Linked DNA regions of Sporosarcina pasteurii. The protein of the gene in region 4 interacts with the protein of the main gene of each other region in a pairwise test. Links are inferred from orthologs where the notes say so. Each region holds a gene or a part of one and is shown on either strand. Other genes may lie near its edges. The genes, in order: dnaX, AB1H92_RS12775, ptsP and glcT.

Region 1 (4,320 bases), 1.3 Mb from region 4 along the record:
TCGAGCGCTTTAGATAATGTAACTTCATCTGCATATTCAAGGTCTCCACCAACCGGTAACCCATGTGCAATTCTTGTCGTTCTTATGCCTGAAGGTCTCACTAATCTAGAAATATACATGGCCGTTGCTTCACCTTCAATTGTTGGATTTGTAGCTAGAATCAACTCTTCGACTTCCTCATCTTGCAAGCGCGTTAAAAGAGATGGAACATTTATATCTTCTGGTCCAACCCCATCCATTGGAGAGATAGCACCATGGAGAACATGATAAAGGCCTTGGTAATCTCGCATTTTCTCCATTGCTATTACGTCTTTTGGATCTTGTACAACACATATAAGTGAACGATCACGCTGTTTATCTTGACATATATGACATGGATCTACGTCTGTAATATGTCCGCAAGTTGAACAAAAATGTAAATTCCGCTTCGCATCCACGAGCGCCTTTGCAAAATCTAAAACAGTATCTTCTTCCATTTCTAATACAAAAAACGCCAGTCGGCCCGCTGTTTTCGGACCGATGCCTGGCAATTTCATAAAACTATCAATTAACTTAGATATTGGTTCTGGATAATGCATGCTGATTCCTCCTAGAACATTCCCGGTAGGTTTAGCCCCTTCGTGAACTGTCCCATTGTTGAGTTCGTTAATTCATCCGCTTTTTTCATTGCTTCGTTTGTAGCAATCACTACTAAGTCTTGTAAGATTTCTACATCTTCTGGATCGACTACGTCTGGGTTAATCACAACTTCTAATACTTCTTTATCTCCTGAAACCGTCACTTTGACCATACCGCCGCCAGCAGTTCCTTCGAGACGCTCTTCCCCTAGTTTCTCTTGTGCTTCCGCCATTTTCTTTTGCATTTTTTGCATTTGCTTCATCATACCTTGCATATTTCCCATACCACGCATGTCAATTTCCTCCTCAATTTTGGTTTTACCTTCTCAAAAATTTCTTCTCTTCTATAATAAGTCGAAATGAAATTTTTCGGTACTATATCGATTAATCATCGTGTACTTCAATAAAGTCCTTGCCGAAAATCTTCTCAGCTTCCGCTACAATTGGATCAGCAACTTCTTGTTCTGCTTCTTTTAAAAAGTCCATCATTTCACCCGCGACTCTTTCTTCGTTTTCTTCGCCCGCGTTGTCACCTTGTTTCTCAAGCCCATGATTTCGAATAAAGTCAGACCGAACTTTGAGCCATGATTCCTCAGGAACATAGATCACTTCATACGGCTTTCCCGTTCTAGAGTTGAGGGCGTCCGTTAAACCTGCTCGTAAAGATGGATTTTCGGAAGCCATTAAACAATGGATCTCGTATTTAAACTTTAACACAAACGAGTCCGCAGATGCTGCAACTGGTTCCGCTTCATCTAGAAGAGCTGCATGTGATTTCTGCAACATTTGCAACATACCCGCCCAATTTTCCCGAATTGCTTGGATATCTTGTTTTGTTGCAGCCTTTAATACTTCATTAATTTTACCTGTTGGAATTCGAATAGATTGCGATGACTTTGATGCATTCCTTCTTGGTTGTGGTGCATTTGACTCACCAGGATTCACTTGGACTCCTGACTGGATTTGTTGTTGCAGTTGAGTAATTGTACGTTCCAATTGTTCTACTTTATTCACCAAATCAGGATTTTCATTGGCAAGCGAGTTAGATTGTATCGAGGCTATTTGTGGCTCTAAATGAATCATTTTTAAAAGAGCTGACTCTACATAGACTTTTGCATGATTTGAAAAACGCATTTCTTGTTGTGTCTTTGCCAATATGTCAATAAATGAATAGAGCGTGTCCTGGTCAAATTCCTTGGCTAACTCCTCAAAACGACTATCTGCCGACACAAGTTCCAGTAGATCTTTCAAGTTTGGTGCAGTACGTAAAAGCAGGAGGTCTCTGAAAAACGTAATTAAATCTTCCGCTAGTCGTGAAACGTCTTTTCCTTCTGCAATTAACTGATCTAAAAGAGACAACGTAGTACCTGCATCTTTTTCCTGCAGCGCTTTCGCCAATCGATAAAAAATATCTTCTCCAATTGCGCCTGTCACAAGTAATGCATCATTTACCGACAAACTATCTCCACTAAAGGAAGCAACCTGATCCAACATACTTAATGCATCACGCATACCACCAGAGGCCGCTTGCGCAATAACCTTCAAGGTCCCTTCATCAGACTCAATTTGTGCGTCTTGAAGGACAATTTCCATGCGTTCAATAATATCAGATGAAGTAAGCGGTTTAAAGTCAAATCGCTGACACCTTGAAATGATCGTTAACGGCAACTTATGTGGTTCTGTCGTTGCCAAAATGAACACGGCATGCTCAGGTGGCTCTTCAAGTGTTTTCAACAAAGCATTGAATGCCGAATTCGATAACATATGAACTTCATCAATAATATATACTTTAAACCGTGAATTGGACGGTGCAAATCGAACCTTTTCAATAATTTCTCGCATTTCTTCTACTCGCGAATTTGATGCCGCGTCAAATTCGATTACATCTGTATTAGAACCTTCCGTTATACTGATGCAAGTCGGACACTCATTACACGGTTCGTTCGTCGTTCTTTCTTCACAGTTGAGAGCTTTCGCGAAAATCTTTGCTGCACTCGTTTTTCCAGTTCCACGCGGTCCTGAAAAAAGATATGCATGCGTCGTTTTATTATGAAGGAGGGCATTTTGAAGCGTCTGTTTCACATGGTGCTGGCCGGACATTTCTGCAAATGATTGCGGTCGATAAACACGATAAAAAGCTTGATAAACCAACACTTACCTCTCCTTTTGAATACATTTTTTCAATACTTCCATTGTAGCACAAATGCCATCCTATTACATTTGTTATTATCCTGATTTCTCAACCTACAGAGCTACTTCTTAATTTTAAGCAAAATAAAAACCCGTCCATCCCTGAACGAGTTTGAATAATTCTATGTAATGCCGTGCACCTTCCTCCGACTGCCGAACATATGCGTTACTCCTGTCGCCAGCTCAGCCTAGGCAACCCTACGGCACATGAAAGATTCCACTTAATGCTGCTTCCTTCCGGACCTGACATGGTTCATGGATTTTCATTGCGCAGGACCCAAACGTCAACACTACGTGCAAGAGGCAGACCATACATTCGAACAGCCTCGGGAAGGAATTCAGTCTTGCTAGAGCGGATTGCAAGTTACAAGGTTCCGCTATTCCCCCACCTAGCACGGCAATACTTAGTATACTAAATTATAACGGAAAAATCAACACGTGATTTAAAATGACTCATCATAAATCATTTTATCAAAGTTATTTCTATTCCTATACAACGAAAAGAATTAGAACAAGAACATATTGTTGTAGATAAACGAAACTTTTTGGAAGTCAATCCGTAGTAAAGATATAAAGTACTTTCATGAGGTGATATGAATGTTTAATCGAACGCCTAAGTGCTCCGAGTGTGGTATTGAAATTAAAGGAGATGATGTTGTATTCTTGAAAATGCGTTATCCAAAGCGAAAAGGAATGGTTGAAATTAAAGCATACCTTAATAACGAAGGAACTTTTCTATGTGAAAATTGTTTTCAATATCCTTCAAAATAAAAGAACAAGCATGCATCCTTGTCCTTATATTCAAACGGCTGATTTACTCTAATTAATGTTTCTTAAAAATCTTTCTTGAAAACTGTTGACATTATATTTTTTACATGGTAAATTATTAATTGTCTTACGGAGGAATACCCAAGCCCGGCTGAAGGGATCGGTCTTGAAAACCGACAGGGGTGTTAAAGCCCGCGGGGGTTCGAATCCCTCTTCCTCCGCCATAATTTTAAATTAGCGCATAAATTTAGAGATTGAATTCGTTACACGGTAACGAATTTTTCTTATCAAATAATAGACTGAAAATAAAAACACTCTTAATGAGTGTTTTTTTGTTTTCCCATATGATATTGAAAGTTTCTTTATTATTAACACTCCACATTGCATTATTTCTTGAACAACCTATAAAAGCTACCTTGGTCACATAACAAGGTAGCTTTTAGAGATCAAATCGGCATATTTTGTTTTTGAATATTCGCCCCGACATTTGACGAACGAACAGGAAAACTATAATAATACGGGAATCTTGAAGTTAGCTCCTGGACAATCTCCTCTTCAGTCCCCTCTTCCACTGTCACAATTAAAGAAGGGCCCGCCCCGCTAATCGTCATTCCATATGCGCCAACATCTTTACAAAACATACGAATATCATCATAGTGTGGGAACAATGTTTTACGATAAGGTTCATGAAGATGATCTTTCTCCATCATTTTCCCGACTGTTTTCCAATCATTTTGTGCTAGTG
Region 2 (4,244 bases), 1.3 Mb from region 4 along the record:
GGGAAATCGTCATAAGGAAAAGTATGCCAATTAGCCCACGAAGGACATTTCGAATCACTCTTTGTCATCTCCAAAATCTACTTTTGGTGGTTCTTTTGCAGCTTCATCCGCTTTAAAATATTCTTTTTCATCAAAACCAAATATTGAAGCAACCATCTTGCCCGGAAATCTTTTTACTTGTCGATTAAAATTTGCAACTTCATTATTATAATCTTGTCGAGCGACACCAATCCGATTTTCTGTACCGGCAAGTTCGTCCATCAGTTGCTTAAAATTTTCATTTGCTTTTAAATCTGGATAATTTTCAACGACGACAAGTAATCGGCTTAACGCACCAGACAATTCATCATTCGCCGCCGCTTGTTCCTCAGGACCCGCAGCACCTGCAAGCCTAGAACGTGCATCCGCAATATCTCCAAGTACCTCTTGTTCATGTGCTGCAAACCCTTTTACTGTGTTGACGAGGTTGGGAATTAAATCCATTCTTCTTTGCAATTGATTCTCAACCTGTGCATAAGACTGGTCAACATTTTCCTCTAATGTCACAAACTTATTGTAACTCGGTACAAGTATCACTGCGAGGAGCACAACGATGCCTATTATGATTCCTAATGGTCCGAGTAATCTTTTCAAAATACCACTCCTCAATAAATTGTTATTTTTACTTTACCCACTTTACTTGCACTATTAAACTTATGCCCAAGCATTTGGCTTTTCAGCGATACTTTAATCATTTTCAGTGTATCCATTCTTTATGTTATGCATATTATTAAAAACACATGCACATACTAAGAGATGGAGGTGGCGACAAATGCCTAAAGAAAATTCAAATAAAAAACCGATTCAAGTCCCAGAAGATGTGGAACTCGGAACAGAATTCAATATACGAGAAGTAAACAGAGACCAACAGAAGCATAAGAGAAAGCATAACGTCACATTAGATCCACGTGAAAACCGATTTAATCAATAAGATACACAAAACGGTAAGCGTAGAGAGCGCCAAATTTTTCAAGTGTTTTTTTATTCGATCATAAAGAGACCTTGTCCGTAAAATCGGTAAAGGTCTTTTTATAAGCGGATCTCACATTGCTAAAAGGTAATCATTAGTACAACAAAAAACCTTACAAACTTTAAAGTTTGTAAGATTTTCTTAGTTTTTTCTATAAACGTTTTGAATTAGCGCCCTCGAGAGGAATCGAACCCCTATCGTAAGAACCGGAATCTTATGTGTTATCCGTTACACCACGAGGGCATATTGAAGTCACTTTAATGACAGCAAGCATTATAGATTATACTGTTAAAACTAATATTTTGCAAGGTCTTTTTGAAAAAGCGTTATATTTGACCTTTATTGACCATGCTATGTATGATAAGAGTACGGTTGAATGGGAAACTCATTTCAACGGACTACAATATCCACCTTGAAGGAGGAAATGAAATGAATTTAATACCAACAGTTATTGAACAAACGAATCGGGGCGAGCGTGCTTACGACATTTACTCACGCTTGTTGAAAGACCGGATTATTATGCTTGGTAGCGGAATTGATGATAACGTTGCAAACTCTATCGTTTCACAGCTACTATTTCTAGAAGCAGAGGATCCTGACAAAGACATTTCGATTTACATTAACAGTCCAGGCGGAAGCATTACAGCAGGTATGGCAATCTTTGACACAATGCAGTTTATTAAACCTGACATTCAAACAATTTGTATAGGTATGGCTGCTTCAATGGGTGCGTTCCTACTTGCAGCTGGAACAAAGGGTAAGCGTTATGCACTTCCGAACTCTGAAGTCATGATTCACCAACCACTTGGCGGTGCACAAGGTCAAGCGACTGAAATTGAAATTGCAGCGAAACGTATCTTATTCCTACGCGAAAAACTCAATACAATTCTTGCTGAAAGAACAGGTCAGCCAATTGATGTCATTGCAGCAGATACAGAGCGTGATAACTTCATGACAGCTGAGCGTGCGAAAGAATACGGTCTTATCGATAATATCCTAACGCGCAACGACTTAACTAATCAATAACCTATCAGTCATTCAATTTCGAGTTCGGTATTGCACCGGACTCTTTTTTTATTGCTTACTAGCCAAAGAACGTTGATACAAATAAAACTGCATCCTAACGATTAGAGTCATCCAATAATTAGGGTGCAGTTCACATAAATATCCGCTGTTTATTTGTAACATCTTTATCTTTAATTTTCTTTTTCAACAAGCTCTGCAAGCGCGGCCAATGCTTGTTCTTCATCATTACCCTCCGCGATTAATGTAATTTGCGATCCTTTCGCAATGGCAAGACTCATGACACCCATAATACTCTTGGCATTCACTTGTCGGTCGTCTCTCTTTAAAAATATATCAGCCCCAAAGCGATTCGCTTCTTGGACAAATAACGCTGCTTGTCTTGCCTGTAATCCAGGCTTCATATTTACTGTTACTCTTCTTTCTGCCATTTGGCACTCTCTCCTTTAATTCACGGTATTATGTAGTTCCTAATCCTCCAGTTCGGAGATTATCCGCTATTTCTTCTATTTTTCTTAATCGATGATTGACGCCTGATTTACTTACTTTCGTACCTGTAACAAGTTCACCAAGTTCTTTTAGAGTAATGTCCTGATGCTCCAACCTTAAACGCGCAATCTCTTGTAATCGTTCCGGTAATTGATCAAGTCCTATCGTTCGTTGAATAAATTCGATGTTATTCACTTGTCGCTGGGCTGCACCAATCGTTTTATTTAAATTAGCTGTCTCACAATTCACAAGACGATTTACACTATTTCTCATGTCGCGTATAATCCGTACGTCTTCAAATTTCATTAACCCAACATGCGCGCCTACAACACCTAGAAAGTCAGATATTTTTTCTGCTTCTTTTAAGTACGCGATATAACCATTTTTTCGTTCAATTGATTTGGCATTTAAACGATAAGTATTCATTAACTCAACAAGCGCTTCACTATGCTCTTTATAAATCGAAAAAATTTCAAGATGATAGGAAGAGGTTTCTGGATTATTTACTGAGCCACCTGCAAGAAATGCGCCTCGTAAATAAGCCCGTTTACAACAATCTTTTTCAATTAAAGCTGGTGAAATTTCATTTTTAAATTCAAACGTTCCCGTTAAGATGAGCAAATCTTTTAATAGCGGTTTTGCACCATCACGAATTCGACAAATATAAACGTTATTTTTCTTTAATTGCATCTTTTTCCGTACGAGCAATTCAATTTTATAAGGATACAAACGTCTCAAATTCGAGTAAAGTCGCCTTGCTATGGCAGCGTTTTCAGTCTGAGCATCTAAACTTAATTTTTTATTGGAGAATGAAAGCGCACCATTCATACGGATAAATGCCGCAACTTCTGCACGTACACAACATTCATCTGCTTCAATTTGTGTTAATTCTTTTTTAGTTCTTGAAGCGAACGACATCGTTTCCCCTCCTTCCTACTTTCCTTTAAGGATTCAACGTGTTTTCATATAGTCCATCAGCCATGTAGCCACTGTTTCTGATTTATGGCGAATATGGCCATCTACCATGACTGCAATATCTTTTTGAACGACATGCGGCACTAGCTTTCTTAATTCTTCTAAATCATGTTCTACTGGCCGCGGAGGACCTTCATACGTGCCAAGATCAAGCAATGATGTAAAATCGGCTGTATTTAATAATACTGTATCGATAAACGCTTCGCCGGCATGGTCATATAATGCTTGGACATGCTCTGAAGCAGTATATTCTAAAGTCTCTCCAGCTTGCGTTGTTAAATTACAAATATACACTTTTTTAGCTGAACATGAAATAACAGCATCCCGGATATCTCTAACAAGAATCGTCGGTAATATACTAGTGTATAAACTTCCAGGACCAAAAACAACTAAGTCTGCATTCATAATTGTTTCTACAGTTTCAGGAAGAGGTTGAACTTCCTCAGGTGTTAGATACACACGACGAATTCTTCTTCCGTAAACAGGTATTTTAGACTCACCAGTTACAATTGTGCCATCTTCTAGTTCACCATGCAACGTAATTCTTTGATTTGCAGCTGGAAGAACTTTCCCTTGTATATTTAATATGTGACTCATTTGTTCGACAGCTCTTGCAAAATCTCCTGTAATATTCGTCAAAGCTGCAAGCATTAAATTCCCAAGGGAATGCCCTTTTAAACTCTCCGAACTTGCAAATCTGTATTGAAACATTTTTTCGATGAGCGGTTCTACATCTGACAATGCCGCC
Region 3 (4,364 bases), 600 kb from region 4 along the record:
ACCACAGAGACGCGGCACATCTTTGTCCCGCCCTGGGGCACTTTCGACGGAAAGTGGAAAAGAATACATCGCCTATCCAACTAGGGATTCTCCTAGTAGTGCCGCAAAAGCTCATTTCTATTATTCAAGAGGAATGAGCTTTTTACATGTTATGATTCAATTAAAGTAATCCGACCATTTCCAAACCATGTGCGATCCCATCGTCACCTACATCTTTCGTAACATATCTTGCAACCTGCTTCACTTGCTCTGGGGCATTCCCCATTGCCACGCCATGGCCGACAAATTGAAGCATTTCTACGTCGTTGAAATTATCTCCAAATGCATAGACATTTTCTTTTGAAAACCCTGTATGCTCCATAAACCTTTCAATCCCCATTGCCTTTGAACCGCCCATCGGAAGGACATCTACTGAATTTTGGTGCCAGCGGATAAAGTTCAAATCTTTCATAGACTTCCGATATGCCGCTTCTTCGTGTTCTTGACAAAACAACAGTGTTTGATAAATTTCTATTTCATTAAAATAGCTGCTATTCACATGGATATGGCTCGTGTCAATATTGATGGACGCAAAGGAACCTTCCATGACATGATTCATTTCTACAGTTGACTTCATTTTCTCAGCACTCATATAAACAAGTGGATGTTCTTTTTCAGATGAGAAATCAAAAAGTTCCTTTAAATATTCTTTTGAAGTTGGATTCTTGTAAATGACTTCATTATCTATTTCAACATATTGACCATTAAAACAAACAAAAGAATCGATTTCTAATAACGCTCTTAATTCGCTTATGAAATAAGGGGATCGCCCCGTCGCAATGGCTACTTCATGACCATTTTCTTTTAATAATTGTATCGCTTCCTTCGTTGACGCTGGCACTTTACTTTCATGGTCTAAAATGGTCCCATCAATATCAAACATAATTAATTTTCTAGTCATTTTATCTTCTCCTTTATGTATTCACTCTCAAACGAGAGTGTTTCTTTATATAAAAAAACAGCAACTCGAAACGACTCGACTCGTTCGAAGATGCTGCTCTTCAGATAAGTGTAGCGACACTTATTTACTGGGTGATGAATGATAGTTTTTCTTTCACTGCTTGAACGACTTCTTCGGCAGTTCCCATTTGGAGTGCTTCTTCGGCAAGTGCTGCCATATCACTCTTCTTCAACCCGCGAATTTGAGAACGCGCTTGCAAGATAGATGTTGCGCTCATTGAAAACTCGTCTAATCCCATTCCGAGAAGTAGTGGAATTGCGAGTTCATCGCCAGCCATCTCTCCGCACATGCCTGTCCATTTTCCTTCACGGTGTGAAGCGTCGATTACCATCTTCACAAGTCGTAAAATCGCTGGGTTATACGGTTGGTATAAATAAGAAACGCGCTCGTTCATTCGATCTGCTGCCATTGTGTATTGGATTAAATCATTCGTTCCAATACTGAAAAAGTCAACTTCTTTTGCGAACAGTTCAGCTTGAATTGCAGTTGAAGGAATTTCAACCATAATGCCTACTTCGATATCTTCAGAAACTTTTTCACCGGCTGATACTAGTGCTTCTTTTTCTTCTGCTAACATTGCTTTTGCTTGTCTGAATTCATCTAGCGTTGCAATCATCGGGAACATAATCTTCAAGTTTCCAAATATACTCGCGCGAAGAAGTGCACGTAATTGCGTACGGAAAATCTCTTGTTCTTCTAAACAAAGACGAATTGCACGGAATCCTAAGAATGGATTCATTTCTTCCGGAAGTTGTAAGTAAGGAAGTTCTTTATCGCCACCGATATCCAATGTTCTTACGACAACCGGCTTCCCTTCCATACCTTCTAATACTTTTTTATACGCTTCAAATTGCTCATCTTCAGTCGGCAATTGGTCGCGTCCCATGTATAAAAACTCTGTACGGTAAAGGCCAATGCCTTCTCCGCCATTATTCATAACGCCTACTAAGTCTTCAGGTGTACCAATGTTGGCAGCTAACTCAACATGTTCGCCGTCAACTGTCATTGTTTTTTCATTCACAAGCTTTGCCCACTCTGCTTTTTGTGCTTCAAACTTTTGTTGCTCCGCCTCGTACTCAGCGATCAATTCTTCAGTTGGGTTAATATGTAATTTTCCTGTTAATCCGTCAACAATCAAAATATCCCCGTCTTGAATTTGCCTTGTCGCCTCCTGTGTCCCAACGACAGCAGGAATCTCTAAAGAACGTGCCATAATTGCTGAGTGAGATGTACGTCCGCCGATATCTGTTGCAAAACCTTTAACGAAATTACGGTTTAGCTGTGCTGTATCAGACGGTGTTAAATCTTCAGCAATAATAATCACTTCTTCAGATATCGTACTAGGATTCACGATTTTCACACCGAGCAGATGTGACAAGATTCGCTTTGTGACGTCACGAATATCCGCTGCACGCTCCTGCATGTACTCATTCTCCATTGCTTCAAACATGGAAATAAACATGTCGGTTGTTTCTTGTAATGCGTGCTCTGCATTTACCTTCTCCGTGTTAATTTTGTCTTTAATTGGATTAATTAGTTCCGGATCATTTAATACTAAAATATGGGCTGTGAAGATTGCAGCTTCTTCGGCACCTAGCTCCCTTTCAGCAACTTTTTGAATTGCTTCCAATTCACTAATTGAAGTTGCCATAGCAGCTTCAAATCTTGCTGTTTCTGCGGCCACATCTTCAATCGTTTGTTTTGTAAAAGATAAATCTGGCTCTACTAGACGGTATGCTTTAGCAATCGCTATACCGCTTGAGGCAGCAATCCCTTGTAATAAGCTCATTATTTTGCCAATCCTTCATTTTGCAATGTTTTTTCAAGCTCAACTAATGCGTCTTCTGCGTCTGTCCCTTCCGCGCGAATTGCAAACTCTTCACCTGAACCAATTCCAAGTGACATAACGCCTAGGATAGATTTCAAGTTTACGTCTCTTCCTTTATGAATTAAAAAGATATCTGATTGGAATTTGTTAGCTGTGCTGACTAAAACAGATGCCGGTCTTGCGTGGATTCCTGCCTCATCGATTACTGTAAATTGTTTTTCTGCCATGATCATCATTCTCCTTTAAGATTTTCGAGTAATCGATTTTGGAATCTTTACTACCTTAACCTGTTCAAGGTAAAAATAGGACTTTCCAAAAGTCTAAACTCGATTACCGTTTACTTAAATGTATCTTGTCCACGTGACAATTGCAAACGATTGCAAAATAATAGCGTGCCTATTGATTTGGCCAGTGTTTATTCATGAACTGTAATTGTCCATTGCTTCGAAAAACGGCATAGCTCATGCACCTTCCTTTTGATAAAAATAACCTAGCTTTTATGTTAATTTTTTTCTATACAATCGACTTGGACCGTGGTACGATTTTTATATGAGAAAATTTATTATCTTACTTTTATTACTAACCGTTTTGTTTATTTCATCCGGTCAAACTTACGAACAACAATCCATTATCCCGAACCTTCAAAAATTACTTCCTGGAAAACCCTTTGAAACGGTGCTTTCTAAGTTAGAGATTCCCTATTGGGGCATCACCGTATCAGTTGAAGAAAGAGGCTATTACTACTTCATAGAATTTCTACTTAGAAAAAGTGCACATTTTTTCATCTTCGGTTTTATTGCCGCTTCAATTTACACATTGTTACCTAAAATGTCCTTTCGTTTCCTACTTGCAGCGCTATTTACGTTATTTATCGCAATTGGTGATGAATATCGCCAGTCACTTACTGGTGGGAGAACGCCGTCCATCCAAGACGTCATGCTTGATATGGCGGGTGCACTCACTACACTGATCATCGTACGTCTCATCATGAATATTATAAATCGTTTAAAAGGACGAAAGCGTCGTCGCAAAATTAGCACCTAATTGGGACAAAATGAAAAAGATCCGTCTTGCTTCATTTGCAATGACGGATCTTTATTCGTGTTGGACAAGCGTTTCGTTAACTTTCTTCACCATTTAATATTAGTTTGAATTCAACTTCAGCTTTTAATGAATCAGAAACAGAACAATACTTATCTTTTCCGAGACGAATGGCTCTCCAAACCTTCTTACTATCTATATCACCTTCTATATCGAAAGTGATCTCCATGGTAGTAAATCCTTTTGGCGGTTCTTCTTTTCTCGTGCCATCTGTAATAATTTCGATTTTATTAATCTTATCCAAATGTGGTCGCAATATCATCGTAATATCAATCCCGATACAGCCGGCTAAAGCGCCTAAAAGCATTTCAGTAGGGGTCGCTCCTTTTCCTAAACCGCCATACGCCTCCGTTGCATCCATATTGATTTCATAACCGGAGTCTCCTACTGCAGTAAAAGCACGTCCTCCAGTCCATACTGTCGTCACTCTCATTT
Region 4 (4,241 bases):
ATCAGATTGAATGCCAATTGCATGTTTGGTTGGGAAGAATGTAACAATCGTTCCATTTACAGGTGAGACGACAGTTCCTTCAGTCGGCTTAATCGCAAAACCGTCCCCCATCATTTTTTGTGAAAATACTTGATCCGGAACTTCTGACAGTGGCGTTACTTCACCTTTTATTGGAGAAACAAAAACCTCTTCCTCTTCGTTTTTTGGAGTAGTTGCAACAGTACTTGGCTGCTCCTCTACCACTGTGCGTGGGCGTTTCCCACTCATCACATCTTGCATTTGTCCTTTTATAATTTCAGAGCGTGGTCCAAAAATTGCTTGAATGTTATTCCCAACTTCTAGGACACCTGCCGCTCCTAATCTTTCTAACTCTTTTTTCTTTACTCTCGATACATCATTTACTGAAACACGTAATCTCGTAATACAAGCATCTAAGTTAGCAATATTTTGCTGGCCGCCCATCGCTTCCAAGATATTGACTGCGAGGTCACCATTTCCGCTAGAACTTGCATCACCGTCTATTTCTTCTTCCTCATCAGCTTCACGACCAGGAGTCATTAAATTAAATTTATTAATCATAAAACGGAATAAGAAGTAGTAAATAACCGCAAAGACTAATCCTAATATGATTGTAATCCACCAGGCTTCTTTACCTGGTAAAATACCGAATAAGAAGAAGTCTATTGCACCACCAGAAAACGTGTACCCAATATGGACATCAAAATAGGTCATTAATACAAATGATAGTCCGTCCAATACTGCGTGAATGAAGAAAAGGATTGGTGATAAAAATAAGAAACTGAATTCAAGCGGTTCTGTAATTCCTGTTAAGAAAGATGTTAGTGCACCTGAAATAAATAATCCAGCGACTAACTTCTTTTTCTCAGGACGTGCAGCATGATACATTGCAAGCGCTGCCGCCGGTAAACCGAACATCATAATTGGGAATTCTCCAGCCATGAAATGTCCCGCTGTTAATTCCACATTATCTCTTAACTGTGCAAAGAAAATTGTCATATCTCCGCGAACGATTGCTCCAGCACTCGTCGTATAGGAACCAAATTCATACCAAAATGGCGCGTGGTAAATATGGTGCAACCCGAATGGGATTAGTAATCGTTTAATAAACCCAAAGAAGAACACCGCAATATATGTTCCCTCACTCATTAGCCATAATGATGCATTGTTCATCCCTGTTTGGACAGGCGGCCAAATGACGAGCAGGATAAGTCCTGCAACAAATGAAGCCCCTGCGGTAACAATTGGAACAAAGCGCTTTCCTGCGAAGAAACCTAGGAAAGAAGGCATTTCAATATCATGAAATTTATTGAAACATGCCGCGGCAATTAACCCGACAATAATTCCGCCAAATACCCCCGTTTGCAAAGTTGGAATTCCAAGTACCATCCCATAACTTGGATCTTCCGCTACCATGTCCATCGTCGTTCCTAACCATGAACTCATGACTTGATTTAATATTAAATAACCAACTAAAGCTGCTAATGCTGCAGCACCGTCTCTTGCTAGCCCAATCGCAACACCTATCGCGAAGATCAGCGCCAAGTTTGCAAAGACAATGCCTCCCGCATCCTCCATCACCATCGCGGTCAGTTGAATCCAATCAGCTGACAAAAACGGCATTTTACCGAGCATTGTTTCTTGCTGCATTGCATTCCCAATTCCGAGCAATAAACCCGCAGCAGGCAACAGAGCAACTGGTAACATCAAAGCTTGCCCAACTTTTTGTAAGACGCCAAAAGCTCTTTTAAACATTGTCATTCCTCCAATTTACATTTTAGGTCATCGAATTAAAAATCAATATAAAAAGGCATGAGTATAAGGTGTATGTTGAAATAAGCTTAAGGTTCTCCCTAAACTTTCAACATTTCACCTTCTACTCATGCCTGATCGAATACAGTAACACGTATGAAGATAATTATTGCATATATTTAGTCCGATGACTTTGTACTATTATACTAGCATAAAATTCGAATGAATGCAAACGCATACATCTTCTTTCACACCTGTTCATGAATCGCCCGAATTCGTTGTAAATGTAAGGTTAGAAAAACTGCTTCAGCGTTATATACCTCTTTCTGAAGTTTCTGTTGCATCACTTTAATTAACTTCCAAGCTAAGTTGTAATAGACCGGATATTCTAGCTCAAGTAATTCTTTAATTCTTTTCGGCTCTACTACTTTCTCGCCACGTACGACCCGCTCAATCGTAAAACGTATATGACGTATTAAACGCATATAATCTAGACTTTCTTTATCGATCGTTATTTTAAATTGTTCTTCAATGATTTGAACAAGCTGAACCATTAAGTCTGAGTATGCAGTGAGTTCTCCAACTTCCTTATCACCCATTGCGCTATGAATATGTAATGCAATAAATCCTACCTCATCTTCAGGTAAGTCAATCTCTAGCTTCTTATTGACCAGTTTCGTAACATCCAGCGCGATTCCATATTCTTGAGGATATAATGTTTTTGTTTCAATCAGGAATGGGTTACGAATTGTCATGCCATTTTTCAATCGATGTATCGCAAAAACAAGATGATCAGTTAACGCTACATGAATATGTTCATTTAAAGATGAATCCGATTTTTCTCGAATCATTTCAACGACCGTGATTAGGGTTTTTAATGTTTCATCATCAATTGTATGTAGTAATTGTTTATACTGCTCTTGTTCCACCGGGTCTTTAAGTACAAACATTTTCTCTACTTGTTCTTCGGCAATCTTATCATTCTTTTTTTTCCCAAATCCAATTCCACAGCCAATTAATACGACTTCTTCCTCCTCAGATTTTGCAATAATTACATTATTATTCAAAGCTTTTTCAATTATATATGTCGTCATTCATTCATCCCCAATAGTTTTCTCTAATCTATTGTATTCTAGCATTTGAAAAAGAGAAAGTAATAACATTCATGATTGGGCATACAATTAAGCATGAGAAAATACGGTCGCACTACATATGTAGCGCCATCAGAAAATCATTTCTCCTTAAGACGTTCGATTTGAGAAGGAGTTGTTTTACTTGAAATCATTTATTCGTGGGACAGCTGTTCTGATGTTCGCAGTTTTTTTATCAAAATTACTTGGTTTTGTTTTTAGAATTCAATTCATGCGAATCGCTGGTGAAGAAGCAGTCGGAATCTACATGACCGCTTATCCCGCATTCATCTTTTTTTTATCACTCGTACAGCTCGGTGTGCCGATTGCGATAGCGAAAGTTATTGCGGAACTGGATGTGAAAGGAGAAAAAGAAAAAATCCAGTCCGTCATGAAAACTTCTTATTTACTTACATTTTTTGCGGCACTTGCATTCATTCCAACTTCAATTTTATTCGTACCTTACTTAGCAACGAATCTTCTTGGAAACCCTGCATCAGCAAGCGCATTATATGCTGGGATTGCGATTGTGCCCATTTCGGCAATCGGCGGTTTAATTCGAGGATATTTTCAAGGGATTGCGCGGATGGAAGAAACAGCTTGGTCACAAATTATAGAACAATCATTAAGAATCGCACTAATTACATGGTTATTGCCGCTCGTCTTTTCAGGAGAAAGCAATGCCATGAATGCAGCTTATGCAATGGGCATTACATTAATTGCGGAATTAGCATCTGTCCTCTATTTGTTTTTCAAATATTCGCAGCAAAAGCGTAAACGAAAAACAATCAAATCAGCTAAAAAATTATATCCATTTGAACCGATTCTATCGATCTCACTTCCAGCTTCAGGAAGTAGACTATTTGGTACATTCACTTGGTTTTTAGAACCGATTATTTTCTTGCGTGCACTTACTTTGTCTGGTATTACAGCGATTGCTGCGACTTCATTATATGGCGTTATTTCGGGTGTGCTCATTCCACTCTTATTATTTCCATCTTTTATTCCATATGCACTTTCTGTCGTACTTGTTCCGGCCGTCAGTGGTGCTGCAGCTTCTAGTAATAAAAAGAAATTACGAAATCGAATTCATTTGGCGTTACGTTTATCCGCCATCACCGGTACATTTGCCGCGGCTGTTTTTTTCATACACGGAGCAGCACTCGCGGAAAAACTGTTCCAAGTGACAGAAGGTGCCCATTATATGACGATACTCGCGCCTGTTTTCTTTTTCTACTATATTCAAAGCCCATTATATTCAATTTTACAAGCGACCGGTGATGCAAAGGCGGGTATGATGAACTCCGTTTATGGCGGGATTGCCAAACTTGGGGTCATGTT

Evidence for each region.
Region 1: the proteins of glcT (region 4) and dnaX interact in binary tests that used the Escherichia coli proteins (3 or more experiments, as listed by UniProt). The link is inferred for Sporosarcina pasteurii from one-to-one orthologs.
Region 2: the proteins of glcT (region 4) and AB1H92_RS12775 interact in binary tests that used the Escherichia coli proteins (3 or more experiments, as listed by UniProt). The link is inferred for Sporosarcina pasteurii from one-to-one orthologs.
Region 3: the proteins of glcT (region 4) and ptsP interact in binary tests that used the Escherichia coli proteins (3 or more experiments, as listed by UniProt). The link is inferred for Sporosarcina pasteurii from one-to-one orthologs.

What each region holds. Positions count from the first base shown.
Region 1 is NZ_CP160452.1:32,570-36,889, reverse strand. Bases 386-3,312 are described here. They hold dnaX (DNA polymerase III subunit gamma/tau), read right to left. Parts: upstream 2,769-3,312; coding sequence 1,002-2,768; downstream 386-1,001. Other genes in these bases: AB1H92_RS00145 (YbaB/EbfC family nucleoid-associated protein), read right to left, coding at 590-910; recR (recombination mediator RecR), read right to left, coding at 386-578. Outside these bases: more of recR, read right to left, coding at 1-385; thrB (homoserine kinase), read right to left, coding at 4,022-4,320. UniProt on the Escherichia coli protein: Part of the beta sliding clamp loading complex, which hydrolyzes ATP to load the beta clamp onto primed DNA to form the DNA replication pre-initiation complex.
Region 2 is NZ_CP160452.1:2,659,032-2,663,275, forward strand. Bases 835-3,685 are described here. They hold AB1H92_RS12775 (HPr family phosphocarrier protein), read right to left. Parts: upstream 2,464-3,685; coding sequence 2,206-2,463; downstream 835-2,205. Other genes in these bases: AB1H92_RS12760 (hypothetical protein), read left to right, coding at 835-970; clpP (ATP-dependent Clp endopeptidase proteolytic subunit ClpP), read left to right, coding at 1,439-2,035; whiA (DNA-binding protein WhiA), read right to left, coding at 2,492-3,439; yvcK (YvcK family protein), read right to left, coding at 3,473-3,685. In the rest of the region: AB1H92_RS12750 (YgcG family protein), read right to left, coding at 1-58; AB1H92_RS12755 (LemA family protein), read right to left, coding at 55-633; more of AB1H92_RS12760, read left to right, coding at 812-834; more of yvcK, read right to left, coding at 3,686-4,244.
Region 3 is NZ_CP160452.1:760,088-764,451, reverse strand. Bases 428-3,398 are described here. They hold ptsP (phosphoenolpyruvate--protein phosphotransferase), read right to left. Parts: upstream 2,790-3,398; coding sequence 1,065-2,789; downstream 428-1,064. Other genes in these bases: AB1H92_RS03470 (VanZ family protein), read left to right, coding at 3,378-3,398; AB1H92_RS03475 (phosphocarrier protein HPr), read right to left, coding at 2,789-3,055; AB1H92_RS03485 (Cof-type HAD-IIB family hydrolase), read right to left, coding at 428-940. In the rest of the region: more of AB1H92_RS03485, read right to left, coding at 161-427; more of AB1H92_RS03470, read left to right, coding at 3,399-3,872; AB1H92_RS03465 (OsmC family protein), read right to left, coding at 3,949-4,362. UniProt on the Escherichia coli protein: General (non sugar-specific) component of the phosphoenolpyruvate-dependent sugar phosphotransferase system (sugar PTS).
Region 4 is NZ_CP160452.1:1,357,500-1,361,740, reverse strand. What follows is about bases 942-3,789. They hold glcT (glucose PTS transporter transcription antiterminator GlcT), read right to left. Parts: upstream 2,865-3,789; coding sequence 2,019-2,864; downstream 942-2,018. Other genes in these bases: AB1H92_RS06200 (oligosaccharide flippase family protein), read left to right, coding at 3,046-3,789; ptsG (glucose-specific PTS transporter subunit IIBC), read right to left, coding at 942-1,773. In the rest of the region: more of ptsG, read right to left, coding at 1-941; more of AB1H92_RS06200, read left to right, coding at 3,790-4,241. UniProt on the Escherichia coli protein: Mediates the positive regulation of the beta-glucoside (bgl) operon by functioning as a transcriptional antiterminator. This is an RNA-binding protein that recognizes a specific sequence located just upstream of two termination sites within the operon.